Regions from separate parts of the Rhodococcus rhodochrous genome, predicted to be linked through region 1. Evidence: riboswitches for the same ligand, from Rfam matches in the RefSeq annotation. Region 1 holds a riboswitch; the other holds the start of a gene.
What was found. Region 1 has a riboswitch for cyclic di-AMP ahead of C6Y44_RS15580 (C40 family peptidase). Riboswitches for the same ligand answer to the same signal wherever they lie in the genome.

Region 1 (7,095 bases):
GACACGATGCTCGACTACGCCCGGCTGGTCCCGGTCGACGGTGACGTGGTCGACGTGGTGGGCACCGGTGGCGACCGGGCGAACACCGTCAACATCTCCACGATGGCCTCGCTGGTCGTCGCCGCAGCGGGTATCCGCGTGGTCAAGCACGGCAACCGCGCCGCCTCGTCCAAGAGCGGCGGCGCCGACGTGCTCGAAGCGCTCGGGGTGCACATCGATCTCGGACCCGACGAGGTGGCCCGCTCGGTCGCCGAGGCCGGGATCGGATTCTGCTTCGCGCCGGTCTACCACCCGGCGCTGCGTTTCGCGGCCGCACCGCGCAAGCAGATCGGCATCCCGACGGTCTTCAACGTCCTCGGCCCGCTCACCAACCCGGCCCGCCCGAGTGCCGGTCTGATCGGATGCGCCTTCGAACCGCTCGTCCCGACCGTCGCCGGTGTGCTCGCGCAGCGCGGCAATTCGGCGCTCGTCGTCCGCGGCGACGACGGTCTCGACGAACTGACCACCTCCACGACCTCGCGCGTGCACATCGTCCACGGCGGCGAGGTCCGGGTCGTGACGCTCGATCCGCGCGATCTGGGCATCGAACGGGTTCCGCTCGAGGCGCTCCGCGGAGGCGACGCCACGGAGAACGCGGCGATCGCGCGGGCCGTCCTGGCGGGGGAGACGGGACCGGTGCGCGACGCCGTGCTCCTCAACGCCGCCGGGGCGATCGCAGCCTTCCGGGGCGTCGACGGCGTTCTCGAGGACGCCCTCACGGCCGGGCTCGAGACGGCGGCAGAGGCGATCGACAGCGGCCGGGCCACGGCCGTCCTGGAGCAGTGGGCAGAGGTCACCACGCGGCTGGGTGCCGGTTCCGGACAGAAGTGACCGGGGAAGAGTAAGGACACCGAACGACGGGCCCGCACTGCATCGGTGCGGGCTCGTCGTTCGTCGGTGGTGCTGCGGGGTGTCAGTTCCCGATCGAGAAGCCGGCCTCGACGTCGGCGCTCGAGTACGACTGGAACGCGATGTGGGTGACGGTCTTCGTCACGCCGTCGATCTTGTTGATGCCCCGGGTGACGACGTCCGCGATCTTCTCGTGGTCGCGGACCCGGACCACGGCCACGAGGTCGACGTCGCCTGCGCAGGAGTACACCGTGTCGACACCGTCGAGGTCGGCCACCGCTTGCGCGGTCTCGGGGATACGGTTCGCCTCGGCGTCGATCAGGACGATCGCGTTGATCATGTGGTCTCCTTCAACCTTCCTCGGGGATTGCATCAGCCTAAGCGGTACGGCTCGTCGGCGGAGAGGAGCCTGCGGACCGCGCGGGCGTCGCGTGCGAGCTCGGCCCACGCGCTCCACCGACCTGCGCCCCGTGTCGGTTCGCACCAGCCCTGGCTCGCCCGGACGATGCGGATGCCCTCGCCGTCGAGCCATCGAGCGACCAGACCGATCTCCTCCGGGGACGCGCCCCGGAGCGGGCCGGGTGACGGCCGCACGGTCTCGGCTGCGGCGACGATCGCGTCGACGACGGGCATCGGCCGCATACCGCGCGGCGCCACCCCTGCGGACGCGAGACGACCGGCGCGCACGACGGCGAACTCCCACCCGCCTTCGGCCCGCGGTCGCGCGGCGACGAGTTCGTCGACGGCCGCCAGCGCCGCGAGGCGTTGCGTGCGCCGCAGCGCGACGAGGGCGGCGGCGAGGCGGTCGCGCAGGCGGGCTGCGTTCTCGAACAACTGGTCGCGCACAAGGGCGTCGAGGCGCTCCTGCGCCGTCTCGACGGCGTCGTCGGTGGTCCCGCGGACGACCGCGCGCGCACGCTCGACCTGGGCCGCGTAGGCGGAGGCGTCCTGAACCCCGAAGGAGGCTGCGGCGCAGCCCCCGACGGCGACGGGCGGGCAGCGGTCGCCGTGGCGGGCCGTACGGCCGATCCTGCGCGTACACGTGCGCAGACCGCACATCTCCGCGAGCAGTGCCGCGACATCTGCGGCGTCGGCGCGCACCGAGAACGGGCCGACCGAGTCGGGTCCGGGGGTGCGGCTCACGGCCAGGCGCGGGAACGCCTCGTCCGTGAGGATGATCCACCAACCGCGCATCGGATACTTCGATCTGCGGTTGTAGGGAGGGGTGTGGGCCGCGATCAACCGGAGTTCGCGGACGCCGGCCTCGAGCCCGTGGGCGCATTCGACGTGATCGATGCGTGTGGTGAGCGCGACCATCTCGCGCAATCGCGGTCGCGTCTCGGAGCCCGTGAAATAGGTACGGACACGCCGGTGCAGGTCGACCGCCGTGCCGACGTACAACACCTCGTCCGACGGGCCGCGGAACATGTAGACGCCCGGTTTGCGCGGCAGATGCGCGGCGAGTGCGCGTTTGGCCCTCTGCTCGGCGGTGACCACCGGCATGTAGTCGCGCAGCTCGGTGAGGCTGTGGACGCCCTGGTTGCCGACCCGTTCGATGAGGGCGTGCAGGACGTCCACGGTGGCGCGCGCGTCGTCCAGGGCGCGGTGGGTGGGCACGGTGGAGACCCGGAACAGTTCGGCCAGCGCGGACAGCTTCACCGACGGCGCTTCGTCGCGTCCGAGGACGCGGCGGGCCAGCTTGACGGTGCACAGCACCTGGAAGCGGGGCCACGCGAGTTCGCATTGCGCTGTGGCGGCCTTGAGGAAGCCGACGTCGAATCCGGCGTTGTGTGCGACGAGCACCGCTCCGGACGCGAATTCCAGGAAGGCGGGCAGCACCTCCTCGATCTTGGGGGCCGCGTAGACCATGGCGGTGGTGATGCCGGTGAGCTGCACGATGTACGGGGGGATGGGTCGTCCCGGATCGACGAGGGTCGCGAACTCGCCGAGCACCTCACCCCCGCGGATCTTCACCGCTCCGATCTCTGTGATGGCGTCCTCGGCTGCCTTCCCGCCCGTCGTCTCGAGATCGACGACGACGAAGGTGGTCTCGCGCAGGGGAGTGTCGAGCTCGTCGAAACCGAGTTGCACGCCCAGGGCGGATGGTCGCGGCGAGGTCATGCGGCAGAGCCTAGGAAGCGTCACCGACACGCCGCCGAGCGGGCTTCGGAGTGGGTTCGAAGCAGGGGGAGACGAGGATCACACTGCGTTCTTTTCGGCTCGATGAGGGGTACGCGCAGGCCGGAAAACAGACCGATCGGCCTCCGAGGACGGCACTCCGGCGAATCGGGCGCATCGCCTCGTCGAAGGTCGGCGAGTCAGGGTGTCCTGACCTGGTTCTTCCGGAAAGGACTCGGATGAAACGGGCGCCGAGCCTCCCTCTGGTGGAGGCGCGTCGAACGGTGCCCGTTACCGCGCCGTTATCGGACCGTTGCCCCGCGGCGGCATTCCCCCAGGGGCGGGCCGAAACGATCGGGCCGCACGGTGAGGCGGTCGACTTCACCGATGCCGTTTCGTAATCTTTTCGAGACCGAGCGGAGAGTTTCCCGCCCCACCCCCGGGTCGGAGCCGCACGGTTACCGCCTAATCGCTTCTCCCGTCTGCGGGAGCAGCGAGCCGGGGACCCACACGTAGTACTCGGGGTGAATCCCCTCCGCCGCTCGCGGGGAGGGGTAGGGCTGATCTTCCGGCCCGAACCCGTCAGCTAACTCGGTCGGCGGGTGAACGGAAGAAACGGAGAACGTCCCCTCGTGGTTTCGAACAACAGCAAGCGCACCGTCCGGCGCGCACTCGTCGCCGGTGCCATTGCTCTCGGAGCAGTCACCGTCTCGGCCGGCCCGGCGATGGCCGAGCCGATCAACATTCCCGGTGTCGGAACGTTCGACCTCCCGGCCGGTGTGACCGTGCCGCCGGAGATCGCCAACATCGTTCCGCCGGCCCCCGAGGCGGCCCCCGCGCCTCAGGCCGGTTCCTTCACCGCCCCCTTCAGCTCCGTCGGCCAGCGCGCTGCCGACGCCGCACAGTCGAAGATCGGTGCCCCCTACGTCTACGGCGCCGCCGGCCCGAGCTCCTTCGACTGCTCGGGTCTCGTGCAGTGGGCCTACAAGCAGGCCGGTCTGAGCGTCCCGCGCACCAGCTACGAGCAGGCCTCCGCCGGTGCCCCGGTGGACGTCGCGGCTCTGCAGCCCGGTGACGTCGTGTCGTTCTACGGCGGCAGCCACACCGGCATCTACATCGGCGGCGGCAACATCGTGCACGCCTCCACCTCGAGCCAGCCGGTCAAGATCGCACCGCTGAACTCGATGCCGGTCGACGGCGCCCGTCGCTTCTGATCGACGGCGCCCCGTCGCTTCCGATCGGTCTGAGCACCCCCCCGCTCCAGCGCCGACGCACTGCCGAGGAGGGTGGGTCCGGTACGTACCGGACCCACCCTCCTCGTGTGTCTGCACGTCCCTGCCGATGCGCGAACTGCTTGCACAAACGGCCGCTGCGTGGGAGGGCTACTCGCAGGTAGACACAAACCTATGCAATTCCGTAACCTGATCGAGACCTTTGGGAAAGGATGCGAGCCCACGTGGTTTCCGACAGGACGAAGCACCTCGTACGAGTGCAGGACAGGCGACGGACCGGCCGTCCAGTGCTCGTCGTCGCGCTCGTGATGATGGTCCTCGGTTTCACTCTGGCGCCGGCGACGGCGCAACCCGCAGGGGAGAGTCCGGCCGCACGCCTCGAGCACCTCGCGGATCTGTCACGTCGCAGCGAACAGGCCACCGAGGCTTTGCACGCCGCCGGGGCGGATCTCGAAGCGAAGGTCGCGGCGCAGCACGAGGCCGAGGTGCGTGCCGGCCAGGCCGACGAGGCGCTCGGCGCCGCTCGCGCCGAGATCGCCCGCTTCAAGCCCACCGTCGACAAGCTCGCGCGGGCCAATTACCGCGGTGCGCGCACCAACCGGCTGTTCGCCGTGATGGTGAGCGACTCGCCCCAGCAGATGCTCGACCAGATGGTCCTGCTCGACGTCCTGGGCGAGCAGACCTCGCGTGAGGTCGAGGGCTTCCGGGCGGCCACCGCCGCTGCGGCCGAGGCGGCCGTCGCCGCACAGCATGCCGCCGACGAGGCACGTGCCGCCGCCGAGCAGGCCCAGACCCTCCGCGACGAACTCCAGCGGCGACAGGCCGACCTCGAGGAGCAGATCGAAGGGGTCCTGAACGCCTTCGAGGCGCTGAGCGACGCGGAGAAGGCCGAACTCGCCGGCACTCCCTTCCCTCCGGGCCTCGACGCCGAGAAGATCCTGCAGCACCTCGTCCCCGGCAGCAACGGCGCCGCGCTGCGCGCCGCCCTGTCGCGCATCGGCTCACCGTACGTGTGGGGCGCGACCGGCCCCGACCAGTTCGACTGCTCGGGACTGATGGTGTGGGCGTACCAGCAGGTCGGCAAGTCGCTGCCCCGGTCGAGTCAGGCCCAGGCGCAGGGCGGCATCCCCGTCTCCCGCGACAATCTGCAGCCCGGCGACCTCGTGATCTTCTACGACGACGCCTCCCACGTCGGAATGTACGTCGGCGACGGCAACATGGTGCACGCCTCGACCTTCGGTGTGCCGGTGAAGGTGCAGTCGATCGATCGCTTCCCGTTCCACAGCGCCCGGCGGTACTGACCGGGTAGAGGCGGGATCGCCGCCGGTGGACGAGGGCGTACGGGACCGCCTTCGGACGCCGACCTAGACTGACGCGGTGCCCGCGCGATCGCCCTTCACCGCCGGTACCCGCAAGTGGGAACGTCTCGGCCTGGCCGGACTCGTGGTCGCGCTGGTCACGGCAGGACTGCTACTGGCCGTCGACCCGGTGGACACCGACGACGCCGACAGCCGGGTACGGGCCGAACTGCAGGTCGTGCTCGACGACTGGGCGCATGCGGTCCGGACCGGCGACGACGGATCGCTCGCGGAGTTGATCGACGACGCGTCCCCGGAACTCCTCGACGCCGAACGGGAGCGGATCGCAGCGATCGCCGTCGTTCCCCTCGCCGATCTCGGCTACGAACTCGCCTCCGAACCCGCGCTGCCGCTGCCGCCCGAGACGATCGCCCGGTTCGCGGCCGACGAGGTACGGGCGCACCGCGTCCACCTGCGGTACGCCGTGGACGGAATCGACGACGTACCCACCCGACGGCCGGTGACCGTGCTGTTCGTGCACCGGCCGCAGGGCTGGCGGATCGCCGACGACGCACCCGATCTCGCCGGGGCGCAGACCGTCACCTGGCGAGGACCCTGGGACCACGGCAGCCTCCACCTCGCGACCGCGCAGACCGAGGGTGGTCGCTCGCTCGTGATCGGACACCCGGACAACGCCGCCTTCGTCGACGACCTGGCCGGCGACCTGCCGTCGGTGGTCGAGGCCGTCGACGACCTGTGGGGCGATTCCTGGCCGCGACGCGCACTGGTGGTCGTGACGTCCACACGCGAGGAGTTCTCGCACCTCGTCGGACCCCGGCACGACGGCGACGACATCGCGGCCGTCGCGGTCTCCGACGATGTCGATCACGAGCGCGGGATCGCCACCGGGCAGCGCATCGTCTTCAACCCGGCCGCGAGCGACCGGCTCGACGACACCTCCCGCCGGATCGTGCTCGCGCACGAGACGGTGCACGTCGCCGCACGCGCCGGCACCGTGGACGGCTCACCGATGTGGGTCCTCGAGGGCTTCGCCGACTACGTCGGCCACCGCACGGCCGCAGAGGGTCTCGAGACAGGGCCACTCGACGTGCAGCGGATCGCGCCGACGCTGACCCGGCAGGTACGGGCGTCGGGTGCACCGACGTCGCTGCCCGCCGACGGCGACTTCACCGGCGACCGGTCGGCGCTCGCCTACGAGAGCTCCTGGTCGATCGCCGCGTACACCGCGGACGAGTTCGGACACGACAGGCTCGTCTCCCTCTACCGCGCCCTCGCCGCGGGTCCCGTCACCGACGAGCGGCTCGACGACGTGCTCACCGACCTGCTCGGCGTCGACACCGCCGGCTTCGTGGACGGTTGGAGCCGCTGGCTCGGGGAGCGCATCCGCGACATCCGCTGACCGGGACGGTCCGGACCGGGGCCCATCGGCACCGTCCGGAGCCCGGGACCCGTCGACGCCTTCCCGTCGCGCTGCTTCTACGGTGGTCCCATGTCGCGGACCTTGCTGGTGACGAACGATTTCCCGCCCCGACCCGGGG
Region 2 (7,095 bases), 2.3 Mb from region 1:
GCCGGGTGGAGGCCCGGGTCGACGCGGCTCCGCTGCGCGATCGGCTGCCCGAGGGGGCCGATGTGGATGTCCTCAACGGCATCGCACACATCCCCGGGACCGATCGGTTCCTGGTGACGGGCAAGTACTGGCCGACGCTGTTCGAAGTGCGTTTCGTGGAGTGATCCGGGTGGCATACCGGTCGCGACACGCGTCACTCGGGCCACGTGCCGCCCTTGTGTTACAACCGCTGTCGCGTGGGGAAGAATCGAAGACGTGACCGAACCGGACGAGCGACCCGCCCCCGAGGGAGCGGACGGCCGTGTCCCGGGTTCGCAGCATCCGGGGTACAGCAACTATCCGCCTCCGCGCCGCGCCTCGGGCCGTCGCACTCCCCTGCCGCCCCTGCATCCCGTCGACCATCCGCGCCGACCGCCGGGCGCGTCGGCCGCGGGTCGGGCGGAGTCCTCGTCCGAGACCGACTCACCGCGCGCTCCGCGCATGCCGCGGAAGCTGACGGTGACGCGGGTCGCGGCCCTTCGCAGCCGCGAACTCACCTCGAAGGGCATCGCGACCTTCCGTCGAGCGGCCACGGCCGACGGCGCCGACAAGTCGGGGCTGACCGCGCTCACCTACGCGACGATGGCGAACTTCGCCTCCGACGCGGCCATCGCCGTCGCGCTCGCGAACACCCTGTTCTTCTCGGCGGCCACCGGTGAGGACAGGACGAAGGTCGCGCTGTATCTGCTCATCACGATCGCGCCGTTCGCGATCATCGCCCCGCTCATCGGGCCGTTGCTCGACAGGTTGCAGCACGGTCGTCGCGTCGCGCTGGCGACGTCCTTCGCGCTGCGCACGGTGCTCGCGGTGGTGCTGGTGTTCAACTTCGACAGCTGGCTGTTGTATCCGGCGGCGCTCGGCATGATGGTGCTGAGCAAATCGTTCGCGGTACTCAAATCCGCGGTGACACCCAGAGTCCTGCCACCGGAGATCGATCTGGTGCGGGTGAACTCCCGGTTGACGGTCTTCGGCCTGGTCGGCGGCACGATCGGTGCCGGCGCGATCGCGGCGGCCGCGGCATGGGCGTTCGGTTCGTCGGGCGCGCTGTGGCTGTGCGCCGGGATCACCGCATTCGGCGCCTATCTGAGCATGCGCATCCCCGCCTGGGTCGAGGTCACCGAGGGCGAGGTGCCGGCGACGCTGTCGTACCACCGCTCCGACGCGCGCACCGAGGTGCTGCACGCCGACACGGTGACCGAGGTGATCGTCACCAAGTCCGGGAAACGGAAGCAGCCGCTGGGACGGGCGGTGGTGACCGGGCTGTGGGGCAACGGCACGATCCGCATCCTCACCGGCTTCCTGACCTTGTTCATGGCATTCGTCGCGAAGAACACCACCGGACAGGATCCGCTGATGCAGGCCGCGATGCTCGGTGGTGTCGGTGCCGCCGCCGCGGTCGGCAACTTCGCGGGCAATGCGACCGGAGCGCGACTCGCGCTCGGACGGCCCGCTCTCATCGTCGTGCGGTGCACCGCCGCGGTCGTCGTCGTGGCCGCCGTCGTCGCCGCGACCGGCAACGTCCTGGCCGCCGCGCTGGCGGCGCTCGTGGCGGCGTGCGCCAGCGCGCTGGCCAAGGTCTCGCTCGACGCATCGCTCCAGCAGGACCTTCCCGAGGAGTCGATCGCGTCCGGATTCGGCAGGTCCGAGACGGTCCTCCAGCTCAGCTGGGTGTTCGGCGGAGCGATGGGTGTGCTGTTGCCGACCGAACTGTGGCTCGGGTTCGCTGTGGTCTCCGTAGCGCTGGTTCTCGGATTCGCGCAGACGGTGCTGACATACCGTGGGGGGACATTGTTGCCGGGATTCGGCGGCCGTCGACCCGAACGCGTCTCCACCGAGACGGCTGCCGGGCGAAGGCGCGCCGGTGGATCCCCCACCGAAGATTGGAACAGTTGAGTTGCAGGCCCGGACGAAGAAGACTCTCGCGCTGCTGCTGGTGGCCCTGGTGGTCGTGGTAGCGGGAGTCGCCGCCACGGTGTGGAAGCTGGTCGATTCGGCCGAGCCCACGCTCCCCACCATCACTGCGTACGCACGGGGAGAGACCGTGACGGTCGACCCCGCGCAGCACTGCAATCTCTATCTCGAGGACTGCGTGGAGAACCCGATCGGTCAGCTCGACGTGCCGGCCGGTTACCCGCTGCAGCTGTCGCTTCCGTCGGAGATCGCCGACGCGCCGTGGCGCATCCTCACCGTCTACGGCGACACGCAGACCGGGCAGACCTACATCGACGGCGCGATGTTCGAGGCCGGTGCGCGCCGCACCCTCACCGTGGAGAGCTCTCCGGAGCTGCAGCTGCTCGGAGTGGAGATCCAGCTGCCGTCGGCCGTGGTCGACGAGGCCGGTGAACCGATCGCGCACGCCGTGTGGGCCGTCAAGACGTTCTGAGCTTCGGCCCCGCATACGACGACGGGCCGTCCTCGCACATGGCGAGGACGGCCCGTCGTGGTTCGTCCCAGGATTACATCTAGTGGTCGAGCTCGCGCGCGATCGCCCGCATGACCTCGGAGATGCGCTGCCCGGTCTTGCGGTCGGGGTAACGCCCGCGCCGCAGATCGGGCTGGACCGCTGCTTCGAGCAGCTTGATCATGTCCTCGACCATGCCGTGCAGCTCGTCCGGCGCGCGACGCTTCTGCTGGGCGGGAGCCTCGCGGCGACCCTGCCGCAGCGTGGGCTGCTCGAGGAGCTCGACCTTCAGCGCCTGCGGACCCCGGCGGCCCACCGCCATACCGAACTCGACGCGCTGGCCGGGCTTGAGCGCTTCCACTCCCTCCGGGAGCGCCGAGGCGCGGACGTAGACGTCCTCGCCCTCGTCCTGGGACAGGAAGCCGAAGCCCTTCTCGACGTCGTACCACTTCACCTTGCCGGTCGGCACCGCGCTCACCTGCTCCTCGACAGCTGTGCCCCACAGTGGGGCAACCGTTCAACATGCAAAACAACGCGCCCCGACTCGGTCGAGCGGGACGCGTGGACACCTGTCAGTGTACCCGCAGAGGTGGGTCCGCCCCCGAATCGTCTTCCCGCTCCCGGACGTCACCGTCCGTCCTTGCGGCGACTACCGTGGTCACGTGGGTACTTCATCTTCGGATTCGTCTGCCGCCCCGCGTAACGGCCTCCTGAAGGCCGCGATCGCCTGCTTCGTCGTCGGTGTGGTGGCGGTCGTCGCCATCTTCCTCATTCCGGCGCTCACCGACGGCAAGCCCGGGCTCGTGCTGTATCTGTTGACCCTCGCATGGCCGTTGGGCTTCGCCCTCGCCATCGCCTTCGCGCTGCGCTCGGGCCGGCGCGCTCGGAACGGAGACCGGACATGAGGATCCTGCTCAACATCATCTGGTTGATCTTCGGCGGGCTGTGGCTCGCGCTCGGCTACTTCGCGGCGGGTCTGATCTGCTGCATCCTCATCATCACCATCCCGTTCGGCATCGCGTCGTTCCGGATCGGTATCTACGCGCTGTGGCCGTTCGGCAAGACGACGGTCGACAAGCCGACGGCCGGCACCATGTCGCTGATCGGCAACGTCATCTGGATCCTGGTGGCCGGTATCTGGCTGGCCCTCGGCCACATCGCCACCGCGCTTGCCATGGCCATCACGATCATCGGCATCCCGCTCGCCGTCGCGAACCTGAAGATGATCCCGATCTCCCTGATGCCCCTGGGGAAGGAGATCGTTCCTGTGGATGCCCGCCCGAGTTACATGTGATCTTTCTCACATAACGAGCGGATAACGAGCGGGACTCGAAACGGAATTCCGGGTACCCGGACCCCACTACCTGGGACTTCATCCCCTGGTCCGCGCCGCGCACGTCTGTCGCCACGCGAATCGGCGCGTTATCAATTGGTGACACTTCGCCCTCGGAACCGTTACCGTCATGTCCGGTCGAACCGCCTGGCTCGACCGGTCCGGAACCGCCGCGCCAAATTCCTGTCCCGTGGTTCCGGAAGTCCCGACGAACGATCCACAGGGGACAGGAAACGGGGGACCCACCGGTCTCCCAGGAACCGATCGGCCCACAGCCGGACGGTGTCCAGGAGGCCCGGGCCGACGCAACCGCGACGGTCCTCGGGGTGAAGCCGAAGGCGCTCCCAACGGAGCGACACGGCCGGGCGACCTCTTCAGCCCGAACCCGACAGCTGACCTCGTAGGTGCGTACGGAGAGGAACACGGAACCGACATGAGCGGACGCCATCGCAAGCCCACCAATACCGGTCGTACCGTCGCGAAGTTCGCGCTGACGGGCGCAGTCCTCGGCGTCACGGGTGTCGCGTTCAGCGGCACGGCCGCTGCCGCCCCCGACTCCGACTGGGACCGCCTCGCACAGTGCGAGTCCGGCGGCAACTGGGGAATCAACACCGGCAACGGCTACCACGGTGGCCTGCAGTTCTCGCCGAGCACCTGGAACGCCTACGGCGGCCAGGAATACGCCGCCTCGGCCAGCCAGGCCAGCCGCGAGCAGCAGATCGCCGTCGCCGAGCGTGTTCTCGCCGGCCAGGGCTGGGGCGCATGGCCCTCCTGCTCGTCGAGCCTCGGACTGTCGAGCGCGCCCACGCAGCGCTCCGTCGACGCAGCGCCCAGCGCGCCCGCCGAGACCCCCGCGCCGGCCATCCAGAACGTTGTCCCGCAGCTTCCGGAGACCCCCGCTGTCCCCGCCGAGGTCCAGGGCATCCTGGCCGGCTTCGAGCAGGGCGTCACCGCACTCCAGGAGGCCGGTGTCGAGCTCGACCCGAACATCCTGGACGCCGTTCGCGCGGTGCTCCCGCAGTAACACCCCGAACATCCCGGAAGGGCCCCGCACCGTTCACGGTGCGGGGCCCTTCCGCCTATGCGGACGACCTTCGTTCATCCCTCACGCACGACGACGCCCGGCCCCACGAAGGGACCGGGCGTCGTACGGAAGAGCCTGTTCGGTGATCCGCGATCGGATCAGCGGTTGATCACCGTCTTCGGATGCGTGTAGGGCAGGTCCTCGACCGGCAACGGGAACACGGTGTCCTCACCGTACGGGGAGAGCGGACCGGAACGCGTGGACGACAGTTCGGTGACAGCGTGCTCACCGTCGGCCAGCTCGGGCCATCCGTGGTCGACGTAATGCTTTTTCGAAGAGGTAGCCATGCGCTCATTTTGGCAGGTGAGTTCGGGGCCTGCTACCGCAGGTCTCTAATCTGGAGGGGATGTCCCCGACCACGCCCGCTCCCGACACCGCCTCGGACTCCCTCGCCCGCTGGCTGGCAGGTCGACGCGACACGGATCTGGCCGCCACGCTGCGCGCCCGTCCCGATCTCGTGGTGCCGCCACCGGCGAGCATGAACGTGCTCGCGAGCCGAGCGCAGCAACGCGCCTCGGTGTTCCGTGCGGCCGACGAACTCGACACCGCCGCCTTCGGGATCATCGAGGTGCTGGCCCGTCTCGGAGCGATGGACACCCCCGTCTCCCGCGCCGCCGTGCTCGACGAGGTCTCCGGCCGTATCAGCGCGAGGAACGTCGACCGGATCCTGTCCACCCTGCGCTCGCTGCTGCTCGTGTGGGGGTCCACAGACGAACTGCGTCTCGTCGCCGCCGCCGTGGACGCCGTTCCGTGGCGCGTCGGACGCACCGGCGACGTCACCGGACCGTCCCGGCAGGAACTCGACGACCTCCTCGCGGCTCTTCCGCCCGAGCAGCGCAGCATCCTCGACACCCTGTCGCGTACGTCCCCGATCGGTCGGACCCGCGACGCCGCAGCGGACACCCCCGCCGACCGGCCCGTGCAGAAACTGCTCGCCGCCGGACTGCTCTTCCGCATCGACGACGAGACCGTCGAACTCCCCCACCGGGTGGGCCAGGCACTGCGCGACGACGCCCCCTTCGATCCGGCGGCGCTCGCTCCCCCGCGCGCACCGAAACCCACCCGATCGACCGCCGACGTCAATGCGACCGCCGCCGGCGCCGCCCTCGAACTGCTGCGGCACTGCGAAGACGTTCTCGACATCCTCGGTGCGCAACCCGCCCCCGTCCTCAAGGCCGGTGGGCTCGGTGTCCGCGAACTGCATCGCATCGGGAAGGCGGTCGGACTCGACGACGACGAGACGGCGCTCGTCGTCGAGGTCCTCGCGGGTGCCGGTCTGATCGCGCGGGGCCTCCCCGACCCGCCGACACCCGGGGACGACGATCACTGGGCCCCCACCACCGCCACCGACGCGTGGCTCGCGTCCTCCCCCGCCTACCGCTGGGCCGTGCTCGCCGGTGCCTGGCTCGACCTGCCGCGCCGACCCTGGCTGATCGGCCGGCGCGACCAGAACGACAAGCCGGTCGCCGCACTGTCCGACGAGGTGAAGTCCCCCACCGCCGCCCGCGACCGACGTCTGCTGCTCGACGTCCTCTCCGACGTGCCGGCAGCGGGCACGGACGTCGCCGACCTGCGTGCCGCTGCGGCGTGGCGTCGTCCACGCTGGGCGGGTCGCTTCGACACCACGAGCGTCGTGGAGACCGTGCGCGAGGCGACGACACTCGGTCTCGTCGCGCACGGCATGCTCGCGTCGCCGGGCAAGGCGCTGCTGCACGGCGGCGACGCCGAGGCCGAGATGGCGGCGGTGCTCCCCGAGCCCGTCGACTACGTGCTCGTCCAGGCCGACCTCACGGTCGTCGCCCCCGGGCCGCTCGTCCCCGAACTCGGCGAGCGGATCGCGCTCGTCGCCGACGTCGAATCGGCCGGTGCCGCGACCGTCTACCGGATCGGCGACAGCAGTATCCGGCGCGCGCTCGACGCCGGGCTCGGCGCGAGCGACCTGCACGGCCTGTTCGCGACGCATTCGCGCACCCCGGTGCCGCAGTCGCTCACCTACCTGATCGACGACGTCGCGCGTCGCCACGGACGCCTGCGGGCCGGTGTCGCGACGTCCTTCGTCCGCGCCGACGATCCGGCTCTGCTCACCGAGGTGCTGTCCGCCCCGGTCGCCGCGACGCTCGCCCTGCGCGCAGTCGCCCCCACCGTCGCGATCTCGCAGGCGCCTCTCGCCGAGGTGCTCACCGAGCTGCGCACCGCTGGTTTCGCTCCCGCCGGGGAGGACGCCTCGGGAGCGATCGT

Region 2: linked by a shared signal. The riboswitch ahead of C6Y44_RS04875 (resuscitation-promoting factor Rpf1 domain-containing protein) and the one ahead of C6Y44_RS15580 (C40 family peptidase) in region 1 are both predicted to bind cyclic di-AMP.

What each region holds. Positions count from the first base shown of each region.
Region 1 is NZ_CP027557.1:3,345,600-3,352,694, reverse strand. Features, by position in the region: gene trpD (anthranilate phosphoribosyltransferase) at 1-870, shown strand, start outside; gene C6Y44_RS15590 (Lrp/AsnC family transcriptional regulator) at 953-1,228, opposite strand; gene C6Y44_RS15585 (DEDD exonuclease domain-containing protein) at 1,261-3,009, opposite strand; cyclic di-AMP (ydaO/yuaA leader) riboswitch at 3,459-3,623, shown strand; gene C6Y44_RS15580 (C40 family peptidase) at 3,639-4,220, shown strand; gene C6Y44_RS15575 (C40 family peptidase) at 4,496-5,539, shown strand; gene C6Y44_RS15570 (hypothetical protein) at 5,616-6,956, shown strand; gene C6Y44_RS15565 (glycosyltransferase family 4 protein) at 7,047-7,095, shown strand, end outside.
Region 2 is NZ_CP027557.1:1,031,612-1,038,706, reverse strand. Features, by position in the region: gene C6Y44_RS04905 (glutaminyl-peptide cyclotransferase) at 1-164, shown strand, start outside; gene C6Y44_RS04900 (MFS transporter) at 256-1,932, shown strand; gene C6Y44_RS04895 (DUF2771 domain-containing protein) at 1,934-2,422, shown strand; gene C6Y44_RS04890 (cold-shock protein) at 2,502-2,909, opposite strand; gene C6Y44_RS04885 (hypothetical protein) at 3,103-3,345, shown strand; gene C6Y44_RS04880 (YccF domain-containing protein) at 3,342-3,734, shown strand; cyclic di-AMP (ydaO/yuaA leader) riboswitch at 4,022-4,196, shown strand; gene C6Y44_RS04875 (resuscitation-promoting factor Rpf1 domain-containing protein) at 4,207-4,797, shown strand; gene C6Y44_RS04870 (hypothetical protein) at 4,956-5,144, opposite strand; gene C6Y44_RS04865 (helicase-associated domain-containing protein) at 5,204-7,095, shown strand, end outside.